2 regions of the Pararhizobium sp. PWRC1-1 genome follow, and region 2 is predicted to be linked to the other one. Evidence: riboswitches for the same ligand, from Rfam matches in the RefSeq annotation. Region 2 holds a riboswitch; the other holds the start of a gene.
The links. A riboswitch is a leader RNA that binds a small molecule or an ion and turns the genes downstream of it on or off. The one in region 2 is predicted to bind S-adenosylmethionine.
Positions count from the first base shown of each region.

Region 1 (10,480 bases), on a different contig from region 2:
GCAGTTCGTTGGTCGGCAGATAGGTATTGGCGGCAATCATCGCATCGTGACCGAGCGCATCGGCGGTGCCGTCGAGATTGAAATAGCTGTGCTGACAGACGTTACAGATCGTCGCGCGATCCGTGGTGCTTTCATAGAGAACATTGAGGACGCCGCCTTCGCTGACCGTATAGGTGCAGGTGATGGTGCAATTGCCGGGATAACCGGCGCGGCCATCGGGATCGACGATCTGCAGCACAACGCGGTTCTCCGCCGTCTTGATCACTCTCCACAGACGCTTGGCGATGCCGTCGCTACCGCCGTGCAGGTGGGTCACGCCCTTTTCATTGCATTCCAGCTGATAGGACACGCCGTCTATGGCAAACCGCCCACCGCCGATGCGGTTGGCGTTGCGGCCCGGCGTTGCGCCGAAATAGGGGGAATGCGCGAGATAGTCGGAAAAATTCTCGAAGCCGAGCACCAGAGGCGCCGCATGGCCATCAAGACGCAGGTCCTGGATGACCGAGCCCCAGGTGAGGATATGTGCTGTCAGGCCGCCGCCCTTGATCACAATGCGATGCACGGGTTCGCCGGACGGCATATGGCCGAACACTTCAGTCTCTGTCTGCACGGCCATTCTTCCTCCACTCTTCCTGCTGCATAATTCCTTAAATCGGAATCGATTTAAGGGGAAATTATGCAGCAAATTTAACGTGCTACAGCGACCTTTGCGCGTCATGAATGACGCGCGGCGCTGTAGGCGGCAAACTGCGTCATTTCACTGATCGCGGCAACCGAAAAGTCATACAATTTACGGCCATCCGGCCGCCGCATGCGTTGCCGCGCCTTCCGCAGCAGAGACAAAGCAGATTCGTCTCAAAACGTCTTCTGATAGATGATGAAGGGCGTCTTATCGGCGATCCGGTCGTAAAGCTTGCGGGCATTGGCGTTGAAGTCCTGGGTCATCCAGTAGACTTCCTCGGCCTTTTCCGCGTTCGCCCGGGCATAAACAGCCTCGATCAGCGCTCGGCCGATCCCCTGTCCACGCACGTCCGGGTCGGCGAACAGGTCCTGCAGGTAGCAGATCGAATTCTTGTGCCAGCAGGACCGGTGAAAGAGGAAATGCGCAAGGCCGACGGGCTTGCCATCCAGCACGGCGAGAAATCCCGCATATTCATGGGCTGCGCCGCTCAAGAGCCGTGAAAAGGTGAGGGCGTAGATGTCCTCCGGCAGGGTGGTCTCGTAGAAGGCGAGATACGCCTGCCACAGACGGCGCCAGTCTTGCTTGTCACCGGGCTCGACGGGGCGGATGGTGAGGGGTGCGGTCAGCGTCTGTCCTTCCCGATATCGGCGAGATCAAAGGATGTCGTCTGATAGATATCGTTGATCCAGTTGCCGAACAACAGGTGTGCGTGGCTGCGCCAGCGGTTCTGTGGCGTCAGCGTCGGATCATTGTGGGGAAAATGGTTGTGCGGCATCTTGATCGGCACGCCGGCATCGACATCGCGGAAATATTCGTCCGATAGCGAGGTCGAATCATATTCGACATGATTGAAGACATAGAGCCGGTTGCCCGCCTTTTCATGCACGAAGCAGACGCCCATTTCCTCGGATTCCATCAGGATTTCGAGGTCCGGCTTTTTCTCGATATCGGTACGGCGGACCTCGGTCCAGCGCGATACCGGGATCTGGAAATCATCGGAAAAACCGCTGAGATAGGGCGAGGACGGGTTGAGATTGTGATGACGATAGACGCCAAAAGCCTTTTCCTTCAGCGTGTATTTCGGCACGCCATGGAAATGGTAGATCGCCGCCATCGCGCCCCAGCAGATGTTCAGGGTCGAATGGACGTTGGTATGGGTCCAGTCGAGAATCTCACGCATCTCGTTCCAGTAGGTCACGTCCTCGTAATCCAGCGTCTCCACTGGCGCGCCGGTTATGATCAGGCCGTCGAACTTGCGGTGCTTGACCTCTTCCCAGGTCTCGTAGAAGGCGAGCAGATGCTCTTCCGGCGTGTTCTTGGCCTTGTGGCCGCCCAGCCGGATCAGCGAGAACTCGACCTGCAGCGGCGAGGCGCCGACAAGGCGCGCCATCTGCACTTCGGTCTTGATCTTGTTCGGCATGAGGTTGAGCAGGCCGATCTGCAGCGGCCGGATATCCTGACGGATCGCCGCAGTTTCGGTCATCACCCGCACGCCCTCTTTGACGAGGGTTTCGAAGGCGGGCAGCGTATCGGGAATCTTGATCGGCATGGGCAACACTCTGGTCTACGAGCAAGCGGGATATGAACTTGCCGGCACAAAAAAACCGGCAACGACAGAGTCGCTACCGGGCCCGCTTGCTTGCGCACGCACGGCCCTTTAGCAACTTATTTAACGTGGCTGCAAGCCGGCCGGCCAAATCACCACGAATGCTTAGATAGCGCCTGTTGGTGCGCGAATCAATATGCGGCGCCGATGTCCATGAAACGGGCGCCGCAAGGATGCTTTCTGTCAGTCCGGATCGCCGGTCGCTAGAAATGCTGCCAGACTGTCGAGCAGGGAACGCGTTCCCGTTTCGCGCTGTCTGGCAGTGTCATGGCCGTCGAGAAAGGCGTCCTGTTCGGTGAAGATCAGCTTCGTCCCGGTGCCGTCTGCCTTCAGTTCGACCGTGGTCAGCGAGACGGAGATCCGCGTGCGATCCAGGTGCATGTCGTAGCTGTAGATGATGCGCTCGTTTGGCACGATGTCCTGATATTGCCCGTCGAAAGTATGCACGACCCCATCGGGGGCGGCGATCGACAGGTGCTCGCGGCCGCCGATGCGGAAATCCAAGGTGAAGTCCTGCGATCTCCAGCCGGCATGGCTGGCGTACGACGGGGCCTTGCGGTCCTTCTGCGCCCAGGCGGCAAAGACGCGGTCGGGGGAGGCATCATAGTGGCGGACAATGGTGAAGGTGGCGTGGGTGACCGAATGTGGGGCCATGACGGTTTCCTTCCTTTGGTGACAACGTCAGGCAGCAACCTGCGGGCGCAAGAGTTCTATGCAGAGTTTGTCGAGCATTTCACTCCAGCCTGCCTCGTGGTTCGCCCGTTTGTCGTGGCCGTCGAGGAACGCGCCCTGTTCGGTCACGATGTGGCGGCAGCCCTTGCCGGCAAGGATGAATTCGGCCGTGATCAGGCTGGCAAAAATGTGCTTTCCCTCTGATGTCATGCTGCTGGCCGAGACAATTCTCACATCGGGCACGATGTCAAGGTAGGTGGTCTCGTTGCGGAAAGTCGGGCCACCTCTCGGGCCGAAGCGGTTGATATCACCGCCACCGACCTTGAAGTCGAAGTGGTCATAGGCAAGATCCCAGCCATCGCCCGGATTGCCCCAGCGCAGCAGCGCTTCACGTGTTGACCAGGCGGCAAAAACGCGGGACGGCGATGCGTCATAGGTGCGCTCGATGACGATGGTCGAATGATGTATTGAACGCTCGCTCATCACACTCTCCTTGTTTGGCTGCTGGGGTCAGGCAATGGCAGCGCTGCGTTCGAGCTCCAGCGCCAGTTGTTCGTAGAGGTCGCGGCAGCCCTTTTCGCGGTCGGCGACCTTGTCGAGGCCGTCGAGGAAGGCGCCCTGTTCGGTGTAGAACAGCCGGGTCTTTGTGCCTTCTGCCTTCAGTTCCACCGTGGCGAGCGACGAGGAAATGCGCTTGTCGCCGATCAGCATCGAATAGGCGAAGATCATCCGGTTGTCCGGCACGATGTCGTGATAGATGGTTTCGTTATAGACCATCATCGTGCCATCCGGGCTGAACCGGCCGGTCTCGCGGCCGCCGACGCGGAAGTCGAAGGTGTATTCGGCAATCGGCCAGTTGTCGGCCTTGACGAACCAGCGGTTGCGGGCGGCCGGGTCGGAAAAGGCCTTGAAGACGCGGGCCGGCGAGGCGTCGTAGACGCGCTCGATGACGAAGGTGGCATGGGTGACGCTGCGGTCGGTCATTTTGTACTCCCTGGTGATGTTTCGGTTTTGATGGTTTCGGGGTCTTCAGGATTTTCAGCGAGATACTCCCCCAGCGCGTCGAGACGGCGGCCCCACAGGGCGCGGCGGTCGGAGATCCATTGTTCGGCAAGGCTCAGCACCTCCCGGTCGATGGTGCAGGTGCGGACCCGCCCGACCTTCTGCGATTGGACGAGGCCGCTCAGTTCCAGCACCTGCAGGTGCTGCATGACGGAGGGCAGGGACATGGTGAGCGGGCCGGCCAATTCGCTGACCGAGGCGGATCCGCGGCAGAGCCTGTCCACCATCATGCGCCGCGCCGGATCGGCGAGCGCCTGGAACATGAGATCGAGCTGGTTCGATTGGTTAAGCATATGCCTAACTATCATGGTGTGATGGTGGGCGCAAGAGATAGTTAAGTGAATTACTAAGTGTTGTGTTCACGCCTATGTGTTCGGGGTGCTGAAACTCGGCCGCGCCCGCGTCCGTACCCCTGATGACTTCAGGAGGAAACGCGATGCCCAGTCTTGCCTATCAGATCAGCCCGGCCGATTTCCGGCAGCGGCGCCTGCTGCAGGCGACCATCGCGGTTCTTGCGATGCTGCCGGTGTTTGCCGGTTTGTGCGGGGTGGTGATGGGACCTGGGTTTCTCGGCGAAAAGACCCCGCCTACGGATCTCAGCAGCCATGTGCGGTTCCTGTCCGGGGTTTTCCTTGCCTTCGGCATCGCCTGGTACAGCTGCATTCCGGCGATCGAGACGAAGGCCGAGCGCATCCGGCTTCTGGCGATCCTAACGTTCAGCGGCGGGCTGGCGCGGCTGTATTCGCTGTATGTCGATGGCGTGCCGTCGGCCGGGCATGTGCTTGGCCTCGGCATGGAACTTGTCGTCGTGCCCTGCCTGGTCGTCTGGCACGGACGGGTCGCGGCGCTCAGCCAAAGCCGGGGCTGAGCGGGCTGAACGATGTCGCGCGGCAATCGGCGTCTTCCTCCCTAAAAGCAAAAGGGCGGAGGCGATTGCCGCAAGCGGCGGGTGGGGCGGTCCTAGCGTGGCTGGGAGGATCGTCTCACCCTTTTTTCCGGCATGCGGGAGAGGTTGTCGCGTCACCGTTCAGTGGGTGACGTGCTCCGGGAACAGTGTTTCATGCCGAACTGCTTTCCCACTGTCCGTCGTACTCGAACAACATGCCCCGCTGCAGCGCAGCGAAAGAACCCTTGCCCTGACGCTGGCTTGTCTTTTGGCGCGAAGGACTTCGCGCCGCTGGATCCCCGCCACGGAGGGCTGACATGACGGAGGTGGGGAGGGCTTCTGGGCACAAAAGATGCTCCACGCCTTCCATCCACGCGCGAAAATTCGCCGTGGGTTTTCAAAGAACAGGTTGGCCGGGGCACATCGGGTGCCTCAGGTAGGTAATAGTAGGTGACACGCGATGTGCCCCGTTTCGGTGTCTTTTGCCGCGCTTCTCAGGTTCTTCTGCGCTTTCCTTTTTGACGGGAAAGCCTCCAATGCCCCGGCCCGGCCGCTTATCCGCCAGGCCTTTCAATACGGCGGGGTTCAGCCCTGGACCGTCCAAGGACGGTGTGACCACCCGGCACGCCCAGTCCGCTTTCACGAACCGGAGGAGAACCGCCTTTCACGCAGCCCCGGGGATTTTGCGCGCGTTCCGCCAAACCGTCCGGGCACCGGCCCCGCCTCGCCGGCAACGCAAACCGGTGTATCCGTGGTGGGACGGGGAGAAGTATGGCACGGGTTTTGAGGGCGGGGATTTGCGGGGATGATTTTTTACGAAGTGGCGGCTATCCGCATCAAACGGAACTTATCAACCTGGCAGCGGGTTCCTTCCCCTTAGAGGCCACATCTGCTAAAATCGTGCAGAACATGGGGTGGTCCATGATGCCTAGATTCCTCGGTATTGCCGCCTGCGCCAGCACGCTCCTATGCCAAGCCCTGGTCGCCGAAGAGCTTGCCACCTGGCAAACTCACGCCTTGGAAGCAATTCAGCAAAAGAGAGGCGTGGAAAGGGTTTCCTGGAAGGCGCCCGTGATAACGTCTTGTGGGTAGACGTACAGCCCGACACCTATCATTCGGCGGGGTTCGCACGTTACCTATGCACCACGCTGGACGACGCCGGTTTGCCGCCCGGCGTTCGAACCACGATCTGGATCTTTGATCCTGCTGCACATAGAAGGGGCGGATGGCCCCTCGGCGACACGAAATGTGTCGGCCACTGATCCTCGACCGGCTTCAGCCCGGCGAATTGCATTTTCTCATATACTAAAAGCCTAACTTGCGATTTATAATCGTTTTGACGGGAAAAGAGCGGGAGCAGCGCTGGTCGGCAACGCGATCGACGCTTCAGGAGGGGATGAGGAAAATGTCAGTTCAATTGGAAGAGAATGTCGCGCCGCAAGCACCGGCCTGGCGTTTCAAGCTCGGTATCGTCCTTGTCTGCGTCGCCATAGCCATGTGGCTTTGCGTGCCGATCGCAGCATGGGCGGGTGTGCCAAGTACAAGGATTGCCGCCATCACGGGGGTGATCTTCATCGTCAACAAGATCCTTCTGCTGCTTGTTATTGCGGTGATGGGCAAGGCCGGCTTCCAAGAGCTCAAGAGGAAGATCTTCGGCGTCTTCCGTCTCTCGACGGAGACCCATATCAGCCGGGCGCGATACAATCTCGGCCTCGTGATGTTCTGTATCCCGCTGATCTCGGCCTCGCTGGAGCCGTATCTGGATGCGCTGTGGCCCCAACTTCGCCCGAACATGTGGCAGCTCCAGTTGCTCGGCGATCTAATGTTCCTTGCAAGTTTCTTCGTCCTCGGGGGCAATTTCTGGGACAAGATCCGCTCGCTGTTCATTCGGAGCAGCCGCGTCGTCTATCCCGCCAATCCTGCTGCGTAAGCACCGACAGTCAAAGGAACGATCCGTGGCTTCTGAAGAAACGTCAAGCGAACCTGTGCCGGCGCCGCCAGCCGGCAATCCTTTGCGCAGGGTTGCACTGATCATCGTGCTTCTGGCTCTGGTTTTACTCGTCCTTTCCATCTTCATGGAACGAAGGACACCCTCGAGCTCGCAGGCGCAGGTACAGGCCTATGTCGTCGGCATTGCTCCCGAAGTCACGGGACGCGTTGTCGAGGTCAACGTCACAGACAATTCGCCTGTCGAGGCAGAGCAGGTGCTGTTTCGCATCGATCCGAGCCGTTACCAGATCGCAGTCGCGGAAGCGGAAGCGGCTCTCGAGCGCGTCGGCCAGACAATCGGCGCCTCGACGGCGCAGGTTGATGCGGTGCAGGCACGGCTCGTGGAAGCCCAAGCGAACCGCGACAATGCCCGCGAGCAGTTCGGCCGGGCCTCGGAACTGGTCAAGCGAGGGGTTTACGCGCAGGCGAAATTCGATGAAGCCAAACTTGCCTTCGATCAGGCGGAAGCGGCGGTAAAGGGTGCGCAAGCCGATCTTTTGAGCGCGCAGGAGGATCTCGGCCCGGCGGGTAGCGACAATCCGCAGCTGAAGGAAGCGCTTGCGGCGCTGCAAAGGGCGCAGCTCGATCTGTTGCGCACGACCGTTCGCGCCCCGGCCGCGGGTGTCGTGACCAATCTGCAGCTGTCAATCGGCAAGGTGGTCAGTGCCGGCCAGTCTGCCATGACCTTCATTGATGTCGGTACGGTCTGGATCGCCGGGGCCTTCAAGGAGAACAGTCTCGAAAGGGTTGCGGTGGGCAACGAAGCCGAAATCCTGTTCGACGCCCTTCCAGGGCAATTGTTTAAGGCAAAGGTGGAAAGCGTCGGGCTCGGCGTATCGCAGGGCGGCACCGATCCGAGTACCGGCCTGCCGACCATTCGAAGCGACAGCGGCTGGGTCGCCGAGGCACAGCGCTTCCCCGTTCGGCTGGTTCTGGAGGAGGGGAGGCCCAAGGGGGTTCGCTACGGTTCGCAGGCGACGGTTGTCATCTATACCGGGGAGCACCCTGTCACGAATGCATGGGGCTCGCTCTGGATACGCATCATGTCGGTTCTAACCTATGCTGGCTGACCCCGTTGCCGAGCAGAGACGCAAGGGACTGCGGGTGGCGCTCGCGGTCTCGGTGGGTTTCACGCTCGCGGTTGCGATGGGTGCGGTCGTCCCGTTCCTTGGGCCGCTCTTTGCAGCCCAGTTTCTCCTGTCGAGTCCGCAGCCCATGCCTCTTGGCAAGACGCTGGGGATGGCGATCCTCATTCTTGCCACCGGCGTCGTCATGATGCTTCTGACCTCATGGTTCGGCGATCGGCCCGCGACCTTTCTCATGGTCCTCGGCCTGATCTACTTTTCATGTTTCCTTGCACAATCGAGCGGCAAAGGCGGCCCGGCGGTTTTCCTGGTCCTCGTCGTCGCTGTCATGGTGCCGCTGCTGGGTATCCTCAACAAGGAGCTGGCGGCGTCGATCCTGTCGATCCTGACGATCGGGGTGCTGAGCGGAGCGGTGATGATGTGGCTTGCCCATGCGGTCATTCCGGAGCCGGCATCGATTATGCCGCAGCTACAGCCTCCGGCCCCGACCACGCCCGGGTATCTGCGCGCTCTGGCAAACACTGTGATCCTCCTATCGACTGTGACAATCTGCCTGACCAGCGAGGATCTGGGTGCGGCAATCGTCATTCCGATAACGGTGGCGTCCCTGCTTGGGCAACTCGATACAACGGCAAGCGGCCGGGCGTCCGTCGGGCTCGCTATCGTCAATCTCCTTGGCGGTATCGTCGCGTCGCTCGCCTATGCCATTCTAACGATCCGCCCGAACCTGTTTTCCATGTTCGTCATCGTGCTGGTCGTCTGCCTGATTTTTGGCGGCCGCGCGGCAGCGCGGACTGCGGACGCGAAGCTTTACGCCGGTGCGCTGACGACGTTCCTGATCCTCTTCGGGCTTGGCGTTTCGCCCTTGCCTGGCAGCGCTGCGGAATCGTTTTCCACGCGGATATTATACGTCGCCGGTGCGATCGTTTTTGTGTTTCTCACGACAGCCTTGCTTTGGCAGCGCCCGCACGAAAAGCATGCAACTGTCTGACGGCAAATGTGCCCGCTACCCCTCGATCTCTTCCCGCAGCATCTCCAGTTCCAGCCATTCCTCTTCCATCTTTGTGATCGAAGTCCGCAGCTTTTCGAGCTCGGCGGCGAGCGCCGAAAACCGGGCCGGGTTCCTGGAAAACAGGTTCGGGTCGGCCATTTCCTTTTCGTGTTTGGCGATCACGGCTTCGGCTTTTTCCATCTCCTTCGGCAGGTTTTCCAGCGCGAATTTCTGTTTGAAGGAGAGTTTGCCCTTGCCGGTTTTGGGCGCTGAGGAGCCGTTGTCGGTGGCGGATTTGGCTTTTTCGGCTTTTTCCGCGCGCTTCTTTTCGTCGGCCATGCCCTTGCGCTGCGCCATCATGTCGGAATAGCCGCCGGCATATTCGATCCAGCGGCCGTCGGGCGCGTCGGGGTTGGCAGGCGCTATGGTCGAGGTGACGGTGCGGTCGAGGAAGTCGCGGTCGTGGGAAACGAGGATGACGGTGCCGGGGAAGCCGGCGACGATTTCCTGAAGCAGATCGAGCGTCTCGATATCGAGATCGTTGGTCGGTTCGTCGAGGATCAACAGGTTGGTCGGGCGCGACAGGATGCGGGCGAGCATTAGCCGGGCGCGCTCGCCGCCGGACAGGTTCTTGATCGGGGTGCGCGCCTGTTCCGGCTGGAACAGAAATTCCTTCATGTAGCCGGTGACATGGCGCTGCTCGCCATTGACCAACAGGTTGTCGCCGCGGCCGTCGGTGAGGTAATGGGCCAGCGTATCCTCAAGGTTCAGGTCCTCGCGGCGCTGGTCGAGCGTGGCGATCTCAAGGTTGGTGCCGAGCTTGACCCAGCCGCTGTCCGGCTTGATCTGGCCGGTCAGCATCTTCAGCAGCGTGGTCTTGCCGGCACCATTCGGGCCGACGAGGCCGATGCAATCTGTGCGGTGGACGCGGATCGAGAAGGGGGCGACGATATTGCGGTCGCCATAGGTCTTGGTGATCTGATCGGCCTCGATCACCAGCTTGCCGGATTCGCGGGCGTCCGAGACGGTCGCCTGCACCGAGCCTTGCGGGCCGTTATGGCCGCGGTGCTTGGCACGCAGGTCCTGCAGCGCGCCGAGGCGGCGCATGTTGCGCTTGCGCCTTGCCGTCACGCCATAACGCAGCCAGTGTTCCTCGCGTTCGATCTCCTTGCCGAGCTTGTGCTGTTCGAGCTCTTCTTCTTCGAGCACTTTGTCGCGCCAGGCTTCGAAGAAGGCAAAGCCCTGGCTGAGGCGGCGAGACTGGCCGCGATCGAGCCAGACGGTGGCATTGGAGACCTTTTCGAGGAAGCGCCGGTCATGGGAGATGACCACGAGGGCCGAGCGGCTCTTGATCAGCTCACCTTCCAGCCATTCGATGGTCGGCAGGTCGAGATGGTTGGTCGGTTCGTCGAGAAGCAGGATATCCGGCTCGGGCGCCATGACGCGGGCAAGCGCTGCGCGGCGGGATTCACCGCCCGAAAGCTGGTTCGGGTCCTCGTCGCCGGTG
Region 1 is NZ_JAFCXE010000016.1:5,338-15,817, forward strand. It holds gene ACP7E0_RS22560 (aldose epimerase family protein) at 1-610, opposite strand, end outside; gene ACP7E0_RS22565 (GNAT family N-acetyltransferase) at 856-1,308, opposite strand; gene metA (homoserine O-acetyltransferase MetA) at 1,305-2,231, opposite strand; SAM riboswitch at 2,320-2,397, opposite strand; gene ACP7E0_RS22575 (SRPBCC family protein) at 2,472-2,942, opposite strand; gene ACP7E0_RS22580 (SRPBCC family protein) at 2,970-3,443, opposite strand; gene ACP7E0_RS22585 (SRPBCC family protein) at 3,471-3,944, opposite strand; gene ACP7E0_RS22590 (ArsR/SmtB family transcription factor) at 3,941-4,315, opposite strand; gene ACP7E0_RS22595 (DUF4345 domain-containing protein) at 4,459-4,890, shown strand; gene ACP7E0_RS22600 (transporter suffix domain-containing protein) at 6,314-6,838, shown strand; gene ACP7E0_RS22605 (HlyD family secretion protein) at 6,864-7,967, shown strand; gene ACP7E0_RS22610 (DUF2955 domain-containing protein) at 7,957-8,973, shown strand; gene ACP7E0_RS22615 (ABC-F family ATP-binding cassette domain-containing protein) at 8,989-10,480, opposite strand, start outside.
Region 1: another riboswitch for S-adenosylmethionine. It lies ahead of metA (homoserine O-acetyltransferase MetA); the one in region 2 lies ahead of ACP7E0_RS07550 (O-succinylhomoserine sulfhydrylase).

Region 2 (10,480 bases):
TTGCGTGGTGACCGACACCTGGGTGTCGATGAACCAGGAACACCGCGCCCGCGGCCACAATGTCTTCCAGCCCTTCCAGGTCAATGCCCAGCTGATGGCGAAGGCCGACAAGGACGCGATTTTCATGCACTGCCTGCCTGCCCATCGTGGCGAGGAGGTGACGGACGAGGTTATCGACGGCAAGCAGTCGGTGGTGTTCGACGAGGCAGAAAACCGCCTGCACGCGCAGAAATCGGTTCTTGCCTGGTGCCTCGGGGCTCTCTAGCGCATGTCGCGCAAAAGTGCGCAGCGGTTTTGCGATAACGGCATGTGCCATCAAAAACCTAAAGCGCGGCACGCGAATCTGAAAGATCGCGGCGCTTTAGCGGTCTGGCCCGGCATATTGAAAACCGGGTGGCGGCACACGATCTATGCAACACGTCGAATGACCGGCAGGTGGTATGTCCTCCTTCGCCGGTCATTCGTATTGAGAAGTATCCATCCACCCGCGTCGCCGTCCTGACTGAAGGCGGCAGAGCGAACGGCCGTTTTTTCAGGAACGATCTGGACAAAGCCGGTTTGCGCAGGATCAATATAAAGCATCGGATAGCGCCCCGGCCTTTACGGCGGGCAGACGTCCGAGGGCTAGGAGCAGAGTGATGACGGAAGCAGACTTTAGCCTCGGCCAGTTCGATTTTGCCGGCGACGATCATGTGGTGCCGTTTCAGGTGGAGGGCCTCGACGTACGCGGCCGCGCTGTCCAGCTCGGCCCGATGCTGGATGCGATCCTTGAACGCCACAACTATCCTCTGCCGGTCGCTCGTCTCGTTGCCGAAACTGTGGTGTTGACCGTGCTGCTCGGCACCTCGCTGAAATTTGAAGGCAAGCTGATCATCCAGACCAAGAGCAATGGCCCGGTCGATCTGGTCGTCGCCGATTTCGCCACGCCGGATCGGGTGCGGGCCTATGCCCGTTATAACGAGGAAGCTCTGAAGATTGCGGAAGAGAACGGCCTCACCCAGCCGCAGCATCTGCTGGGTGAGGGTATCCTTGCCTTCACCATCGATCAGGGCGCCCATATGCAGCGTTACCAGGGCATCGTGCCGTTGGACGGCGCCTCGCTGGAAGAAATTGCCGGCGTCTATTTCCGCCAGTCGGAACAGATCCCGACCAAGGTCCGCCTCGGTGTCGCCGAGCTGCTTGATCGTGATGAAAACGGCAAGCCGCGTCACCGCTGGCGGGCCGGCGGCATGGTCGCGCAGTTTCTGCCGGAAACGCTGGAGCGCATGCGTCAGCCCGATCTTCCCGGCGGCGACGGCGCGGACGATAGTTTCGAAGTCGATGACCTGTGGGGTGAAGCCAGCGTCATGGTCCAGACCATCGATGCCGACGAATTGACCGATCCGACGGTTGGTACCGAGCGTCTGCTTTACCGGCTGTTCCACGAGCGTGGCGTCAAAGTCTATCCGCCCCAGGCGGTCTATGACAAATGCAGTTGTTCGCGGGAGAAGCTGCGCGATGTGCTGGCAAGCCTCAGCCAGGATGATATCGATCATGCGGCCGAGGACGGAATGGTGTCGGTCAACTGCGAGTTCTGCTCGACGACCTACAGCTTCGAGGCAACGGAAGTGAAGCCGCAGTAAGACGCTGCGGCCCTCAGTTCAGCGTCCGGTTCTGGCCGGGCGAATCCAGCGAGAAGGCGGGGATATCGACAGTGAAGGACTCGCCTTCTATGGTTTCCATCGAATAATGGCCGAACATCACGCCTGATGGTGTATCGAGCGGGCAGCCGGAAGAATATTCGTAGGTATCGCCGGGGTTGAGAACCGGCTGCTCACCGATGACGCCAGGTCCATTGACCTCGTCCACTTGGCCGTTTTCATCGGTGATGTGCCAGTAGCGCGTCATCAACCTCACGGTCTGGTCGGACAGGTTCGAGATCAGGATCCGGTAGCCCCAGACATAGCGGCTGTCATCCGGATCGGATTGCTCCTCCAGATAATAAGGCTCGACGGTCACCTCGATGTCGCGTGTCAGCGCGCGGTACATATGCAAACCCTTTTCAAGTCCATAGGCGATATTCTACAGCAAGATGGTTTCGTCAAGAATAATGGACAGCGTAAACTGTCTGGATAGGGCACAGCATGCTGGACGGTCATTTCAGGAAGCGGCTCGACCCTTGGCTGGATCGTGCAGGCCAAGAATTGGCAGTGCGTGGTATCGGGGCGAACACGGTCACCATTATGGGTTTCGTGATCGGCTTGGCGGCCGCAATCGCCATTGTTCTCGATGCTTATGTCTGGGCTTTCGTTCTGATCGGCGCCAGCCGGATTTGCGATGGGCTTGACGGCGCGGTTGCGCGTGCGACCCAAAAAACCGATTTCGGCGGCTTCCTCGATATCGTGCTCGATTTCGCTTTCTACGGTCTTATCCCGTTCGCTTTCATCCTTGCCGACCCTTATGAGAACGGCGTTGCAGGCGGGCTCCTGCTGCTATCATTCTATGTCAACGGCGCCAGCTTCCTCGCCTTTTCGATCATGGTTGAAAAACGCGGTCTTTCGACGGATGCGCGCGGCGCAAAGTCGCTCTATTTCACTACAGGGCTGGCCGAGGCGACCGAGACGATCGGCGTCTTCCTGGCCTTCTGCCTATTCCCGGAATGGTTTTGCGAGATCGCGGTGATCTTCGCACTCGTCTGTTTCTATACAGCCCTGTCGCGCATCATGCTGGCACGGGCGAGCTTCAGGCGAGAAACCCAGGTATAGAAAAACGCCCGCATCCGGCAGGACACGGGCGTTTCACACAATCCGAAAATCAGGCCTGAACGGACTTCAAGGCGCGGGCGAAATCCTCGATCAGGTCTTCGCTGTCCTCGATCCCGGCCGAGAAGCGCACCGTGCCCGGCGAAATGCCAAGTTCGGCGCGGGCTTCGTCCGAAAGGTTCTTGTGTGTCGTCGTTGCCGGATGGGTGATCAGGCTCTTGCTATCGCCGAGATTGTTGGAGATCAGCACCACGTCCAGCGCGTTCTGCAGCGCAAAGGCCGCTTCCTTGCCGCCCTTCAACTCGAAGCAAACCAGCGTCGAGCCGCCCTTCATCTGCCGGGCGATAATATCGGCCTGCGGATGGTCCTTGCGGCCGGGATAGATCACCTTAGCGACCTGGCTCTGCTCGGCGAGGAAGTCGGCGACGCGCGATGCATTCTCGCTCTGCTGGCGCACGCGCAAGGGCAGTGTCTCGATGCCCTTCAACAGCGTCCAGGCATTGAACGGCGAGAGTGCAGGGCCGGTGTGGCGGAAATAGTCGTGCAGGTGTTCGTTGATCCATTCCTTGTCGGACAGGATCACCCCGCCGAGGCAACGTCCCTGACCGTCGATATGCTTGGTAGCGGAATAGACGACGATATGGGCACCGAGTTCCAGCGGCTTCTGCAGAAGCGGTGTTGCAAAGACGTTGTCGACGATGACCTTGGCGCCGATCTGATTGGCGATCTTGGCGACGCCTTCGATATCGATCACTTCCAGCGTCGGATTGGTCGGGCTTTCGAGGAAGAACACCTTGGTGTTTGGCTTGACGGCCTTTTCCCAGTTTTCCAGAAAACGCCCGTCGATCAGCGTGAATTCGATGCCGTATTTCGGCGCCAGCGTTTCGACCACCCAGCGGCAGGAGCCGAACAGGGCGCGGGCCGCTACGATATGGTCGCCGGCCTTCAACTGGCAGAGGATTGCGGCGGAAACCGCAGCCATGCCGGATGCCGTGGCGCGCGCATCTTCGGCGCCTTCCAGCATGCACATGCGCTTTTCGAACATGTCGTTGGTCGGGCTGCCATAACGGGCATAGATGAAGCCGTCCGTCTCGCCCTTGAAGCGCGCTTCCGCTGCTTCCGAGCTGTCGTAGACGAAACCTTGCGTCATGAAGATGGCTTCGGAGGTTTCACCATGGTTTGAACGGGTCGTGCCGCCGTGAACGAGCTGTGTCGCGGGGCGCCAATTGTTGCTCATCGATTGTCTCTTTCAAAACAAAAAAACCGGCCGCGTAAAGCAAGCCGGTTTCAAACCCGGCCTTTTTAGCTATTTGTTTTACGTGGCTGCAAGCCGACCGGCCAAATCACCACGGGATAAGTCAGTATTTACTGATTAGCCGCGCTTGCGTCAATTCCCGTGAACAAGAAGATATGTCACAGGGACAATTTGGGTTATGACGTGCCGGTTGCGGCAAAGAGGACGATGGAAATGACCAGGGCCACAGGCATTCTAGCCGATCGCGCCATTGCTGCGCTGTTTGATGCGGGACGGTTGAAAAGCGAGGCAAAGCTCGATGCCGACCAGATCCAGCCGGCCAGTCTTGACCTGCGTCTGGGCTCGATCGCCTTTCGTGTGCGCGCCAGCTTCATGCCCGGTCCCGGTCATCTGGTGGCCGACAAGCTCGACCGGTTGAAGCTGCACGTCATCGATCTCTCCAAAGGGGCGGTGCTGGAAACCGGCTGCGTCTACATCGTGCCGCTGATGGAAAGCCTCGATCTTTCACCGGAAATGTCCGCGTCGGCCAATCCGAAAAGCTCGACCGGCCGTCTCGACATCTTTACCCGCGTCATCACCGATCGCGCCCAGGAATTCGACAAGATCCCGGCCGGCTATTCCGGCCCGCTCTATCTCGAAATCAGCCCGCGCACCTTCCCGGTCATCGTCCGGCGCGGCTCGCGCCTGTCGCAGATCCGCTTCCGCATCGGCCATGCGCTGCTCACCGAAACCGAAGTGCTGGCACTGCATGAAAGCGACGTGCTGGTCGCCAGCGACAAGCCCAACGTATCCGGGGCCGGCATTGCGCTCTCGATCGATCTCAAGGGCACCGGTGCCGATGGCCTGATCGGTTATCGCGGCAAGCACCACACCGCCGTCATCGATGTCGACAAGAAGGCCGAGCACGGCATCTTCGATTTCTGGGAGCCGCTCTACAGCCGCGGTCGCGACGAACTGATCCTCGATCCCGACGAGTTCTACATCCTCGTCTCGCGCGAAGCGGTGCATGTGCCGCCGCTCTATGCCGCCGAAATGACGCCGTTCGATCCGCTGGTCGGCGAATTCCGTGTCCACTATGCCGGCTTCTTCGACCCAGGCTTCGGCCACGTCTCGGCCGGTGGCAAAGGCAGCCGCGCCGTGCTCGAAGTCCGCAGCCACGAAGTGCCGTTCATCCTCGAACATGGCCAGATCGTCGGCCGTCTGGTCTACGAACACATGATGGAGCGTCCGGAAGGCCTTTACGGCCTCGGTCTCGGTTCCAACTACCAGGCCCAAGGCCTGAAACTCTCCAAGCATTTCCGCTCGGAGTAAATTCCGCCCGGAAAACCGGCTGCCGCCTTGACAGGCAGCCGTGCTTGGTGGAAACCTCGGCCGCAAGGCGGGTATGATGTAGTGGTAGCTTGTCAGCTTCCCAAGCTGATCGTGCGGGTTCGATTCCCGCTACCCGCTCCACTTTATTTCGGATAATATTGGCGGATACACCTTGCATGAGGAAAACGCCGTTCCGATCATGGCAAAATCCACAAAGTACATCCTGCTGGAAGAAGAACGCGACCGGCTGAAGGACGAGCTGGCGAACGAATTCCAGTTCTTCAGCGCGACAGATGAGTTCCGTGACGGCATGCTTCCTGAAATCATCGCCATGATGATGCGTTATGATAAAATTGAACGCGTCTTGAAACACTATCAGGACGAAGTCTTCACGCCTGTGTTGGAGCCATCCCTCGACATTGATGCGCCGCCGGTCGAGGGGGATACACTTTATTTTTCGCCGGAAAGCTCATCCACCAAATAGAGTGGGGCCAGCGGGGCTATATTCCTGTCTTTTGTCTGCGCAGTACCGACAGGCGTATGCGGCGTCTTGTTCCAGGAAAACGGATTGTTGCGAAGTTCCAGCAACGCCCGCCAGGCGGCCAGCGACATGACCAGCCAACAGAGCGGCACGAACGCCCAGCGCCAGCCGACGGACCTTTTTTCGCTTACATTCATCCGGTTGAGCCCAAGACAGACAAAGACTGCATAGCTGCCGAAGATATTGACGATATCGATCATGAACAGACAGAAGGCCATCCATCCGTCCACCGTTACGCCGCCCTGCACCATCAGCCATGTCAGATAGACCAGAAAGCCGAGAACAACCGGGTGGCTGAGCGAGGAAAGCAGCATGCCTGCGATGAGGACCTGGAAAACGGCAAAAGCCGGCCATCCCATCTCCCGGCCGAGATGCGCAGGCTTTCGCATCAGCACCAGCCACGTCTGCAGCCAGCCCTTGAACCAGCGGGTCCGCTGTCCGAGCCAGACAGGCAGCGCCGCCGGCGCTTCTTCCAGGGTCGGCAGGGAGATGACGCGGGAACGGTAGCCAAACCGGTGCAGTCTCATACCAAGGTCCGCATCCTCGGTCATGTTGTAAGGGTCCCAGCCGCCGATCTGCTTCAGCTCCGCCGTCCGGAAATGGTTGGATGTCCCGCCAAGCGGCAATGGCAGACCGGTGAGCGACAGCATCGGCAACAGTCCCCGGAACAGCGCGGCATATTCCACCGCAAACAATGCGCTGAGCCAAGAGTTCTGCGCATTGGTGATGATCAGCGGCGCCTGCAGGCAGATGACATGCTCAGGTGCTGCTGCAAAGGCGGCATAGGCCTCGCGCAGCTGGCGAGGATGCGGCCGGTCCTCGGCATCATAGACCGTCACAAAAGTACCGCGAACACCGGGAAGCGCATAACTGAGCGCCTTCGGCTTGGTGCGTGGCTGATGAACCGGCACCAGCACGATCTCGTATTCAGGCGCCAGCGGCAGGGTGGCAAGTGCTGCCAGCGTCTGCACGTCATCTTCTTCGCAGATCAGTTTTATATCGAGCCGGGATCGCGGCCAGTCGAGCTGGTCGAGGGCACCGACGAGCTGGGCTACGATGCTTTCTTCCTTGTAGAGCGCAACGAGCACGGAATAGACCGGCAGCGGTCCGGCTGGCGCATCCGCTTTCGCCGTGCGCTCCACCGGGTTCCGCCGGAAGGCGCTTGCGAGCGCATAGAGCCGGGTCAGGAAATTGGCGAAAAAAAACAGCGTCAGCACCATATGCAGAACAATCACGCTGATGAGCGGCAACACGACAGCTGCCGCAAGCATGGCGCAAACAACGATGCCGATGTAAAATCCCTGTTTTCCCCACAATGTGATGCGGGCACTGTGCAGCGGGCTCGTCTCGAAAAGCGCACGCGTCGTTGCTGAAACCCGGCGCAGACGGCCCGTCTGCCAGGCTGCCTGGCGTACGGCCGACGGGGTCGAGACAGCCAGCGACTGGCGCAGCAGCGGTGCGCACCTCAAGCGGTCGGCGATCTCGGCAAGCCTGGATAACGAGGGAACGATCACCGTGACTGGAGGACGGCTTGCATGATAAACGCGCAGCACATTCGGGCTTGCGATCTGGCAGTCCAGGGTGGACAGGTCGTGGACCCGGTCAGCGTCGATCACGGGCATGAACTCAAGCCCCAGCTTCTCGGCAAGCGCCTCGAAATAGATGGTTTCGTCGATCTCGCCGGAGGCCAGCAGCTCCTCCTCGACGGTTGTGCCGTGGCTGTCGGCGAGCAGCATCGCCCGGGCGATCGAAGGCTTGCCGATGCCCATCTGCAGCAGCAGGGAACCTTCCTGTTTGAGCGCCGCCGAAAACCGTCCCGCAGCGGTATCAGGCCTTGATCGCCCCACCGGCAGGTCATTCGCGGTAGCCATGCCGGAATTGTCCGGATATCCTGCCAGACGCATGCAATCCCCGTTGCCGCGCCAGCGGCAATATCCCTTACCTCATCCCGGGAATGATCATAATGATACGTGCCTTCCGTGCATCTCTAAAATTCTATGGGGCATTCGCGTTTTGCTTGTTTCTGGTTGCACAATTTACAACTCCGTCCCGTGCGGCAAATGGTGTTCATGATCTACCGCTGTTGTTTGATGCGCGCGAACGCATTGCCAAGCCTGACCTGAGCGGATTGGCGCGCCTGCGGTTCCTCACCACTGTTGATTTCCCGCCGTTCAATTTCGTCGACCAATCCGGCAAGCTCGCCGGCTTTCACGTGGATCTGGTGCGCGAGATCTGCCGCGAACTCGAGATCGAGGCCAAATGCCAGATCCAGGCGGTGACCTTTCCCGAACTCCAGCCGGCCCTGGTCGACGGACAAGGAGAGGCGGTTATCGCCGGCATTGGCATCAGTACGGAATTGCGGCAGCGGTTTGCCTTTTCCCGGGCGTTCATGAAGCTCCCGGCCCGGTTCGCAGCCAATCGCCAGGCCATCGGCCGCGATGTTTCCGTTGCGGCGCTGGCTGCAAAGCCGGTAGGCGCAGTTGCCGGCACCACGCACGAGGCGATGCTGAAGGCGTTTTTCCCCAAACTCCAAACGCAGTCTTTCCCAAGCCGCGAGGCGATGCTGGCCGCGCTCAAACAGGGAGCCGTCGCCGCTGTTTTTTCCGACGGTATGCAACTGTCCTTCTGGGTCGCCGGAAGCGATGCCGCCAATTGTTGTGCGCTCATCGACGGCGCCTATTTCTCGCAACGTTTTCTCGGCGAGGGATTGGCGATCATGAACCGCAAGGGCGATTCAGCGCTGACCCAGGCGATCGATCACGCCCTGCTGGAACTGTCCCGCAAGGGCCGTCTCAACGAGATTTACCTGCGGTATTTTCCCGACAGCATCTATTGACGCTTTGCCGCTAGATCTTTCGAAACGGCATCAGCAACGACCAAAACAGCTTGGCGGGAACAGGACTGTGATAGGGCTGAAGTCCGATCTGCATGGTTTCCGGGGGATGCTTCGAGCGGGCCAGATAGGTTGAAAATAGCCGGTCCCAGATGGAAAGGTTGAAGCCGTAGTTCGTATCTGTCTCCGATGGCTCGGCCGAGTGATGGACGCTGTGCATGTCCGGCGTAACGATGACCCGCCGCAGCATGCAGTCGGCGCGTGCGGGCAGCCTGATGTTGGCGTGGTTGAACATCGCGGCACCATTCAGCACGATCTCGAAGATCAGCACGCTGACCGGCGGTGCGCCGATCGCCATAATGACTGCCGATTTCCACAGGATCGACAGGAGGATTTCCAGCGGGTGGAAGCGCAGTCCCGTTGTCAGATCCAGCCCGGTGTCGGCATGGTGCACCCGGTGGATGCGCCAGAACAGCGGCACCTTGTGAAAGACCACATGCTCAAGCCAGATGGCGAAGTCCAGAATGACGAAAGCGAGGACACCGCTGACGAACGGTGGCAGCCCGAGCATCGGCAAAATTCCATATCCGTGCGCGTCTGCGTACAGGGCAACACCGGTGGCGGCTGCCGGAAAGATCACCCGCAGCATCAGAGACGACAGGACCAGGATGGACAGATTGGTGAACCAGCGCCGTGCTTTCAAGGCGCGCATCAGTTCCGGGCGATCCAGCCGGGGGTGAGCCAGTTCGAGTACAGCAAGCGACAGGAAGATTGCGGCAAAAAAAGTCAGGCGCCAGGCCGGTTCGCCGATGCCGAATATCTGTACCGTCATGTCTTCCCCATCCTCGTCTCGCGAACGGCCATTCTATCGGGACGGCGATCGGCGTGAATGCACTTTGGCGTGAAGCGGAAAAGAGCGGCCTTTATTTGCGAAAGCGAGCCATGGCGCCCCGTTCGATTGCCGCACAGGTCAGCTTGTCGAGGCCCAGCCGGTCGCGTAGCAATTGCAGCAGCCGGATTTCCTCCTGGCGGATCGAAAGGTCGGCGGCGGCAATCTCGACTGCCAGCGCATAAGCCGTGTCGTAGAGACGCGCGGGAAGAGCTTCGCGCACGACTTCGAGTGCGATATCCAGCCCCTCCGGGCCGTCGAGAAGGGCCGTGCATTCGCGCGCCGCATGTATCAGATGGGCATGGTCGAAACCGTCAAACACCGGCAGGAAGCTGCTCAGCCTGCCGATGCGTTCCAGTTCGGTATCGGTCATGGCAGTATCGACGGCTGACATCATCACCATGACGTAGATGAGGGCTTCATGATGGCTCATTGTTTCGGGCATGACCTATCCGTGTTGCTGTGCCGGTGTTGTGAAGTATGAACCGTCGCCGTGGTCTACAAGCCCTGATCGGTCATATCAACACCGGTATCCGCATCCCCGGGTGTTGGCGTTTCAGCCGGCGCCGTGGTCGTGTCGAAAGTCCGGGGATCGTCTCCGAAGAAACCGAGCCGGGCCTTGCGGGCAGCCTCCACCTTGGCGGCCAGCGGCGATCCCGCTGAGACCTCCGCCCAACCGCTTTCGGCCAGCCATGCAGCCGGGTCGGCATTGTTGAGGCGGCAGGTCGTGGTCAAGGTTCCCTGCCAGCCGTTTTTCGGTGCATTGCACAGAAGCGCGCGAGACCTGATGAAATTGCGAAGGGCAGTTCGCGCGATCACGCCGCAGGGCCACGTCTTTCCCGCGTCGCCGCAGACCCGATCCGCCTTTTGCGGGAGGATCCCGTCCAGTTGCAACAACCGCCCGCCGAAC
Region 2 is NZ_JAFCXE010000003.1:328,980-339,459, reverse strand. It holds gene argF (ornithine carbamoyltransferase) at 1-265, shown strand, start outside; gene ACP7E0_RS07565 (Hsp33 family molecular chaperone) at 639-1,622, shown strand; gene apaG (Co2+/Mg2+ efflux protein ApaG) at 1,636-2,028, opposite strand; gene ACP7E0_RS07555 (CDP-alcohol phosphatidyltransferase family protein) at 2,124-2,744, shown strand; gene ACP7E0_RS07550 (O-succinylhomoserine sulfhydrylase) at 2,794-3,978, opposite strand; SAM riboswitch at 4,023-4,101, opposite strand; gene ACP7E0_RS07545 (2'-deoxycytidine 5'-triphosphate deaminase) at 4,210-5,307, shown strand; tRNA gene ACP7E0_RS07540 (tRNA-Gly) at 5,375-5,448, shown strand; gene ACP7E0_RS07535 (hypothetical protein) at 5,480-5,791, shown strand; gene ACP7E0_RS07530 (glycosyltransferase family 2 protein) at 5,758-7,719, opposite strand; gene ACP7E0_RS07525 (transporter substrate-binding domain-containing protein) at 7,812-8,684, shown strand; gene ACP7E0_RS07520 (sterol desaturase family protein) at 8,695-9,513, opposite strand; gene ACP7E0_RS07515 (tellurite resistance TerB family protein) at 9,605-10,015, opposite strand; gene ACP7E0_RS07510 (thermonuclease family protein) at 10,069-10,480, opposite strand, start outside.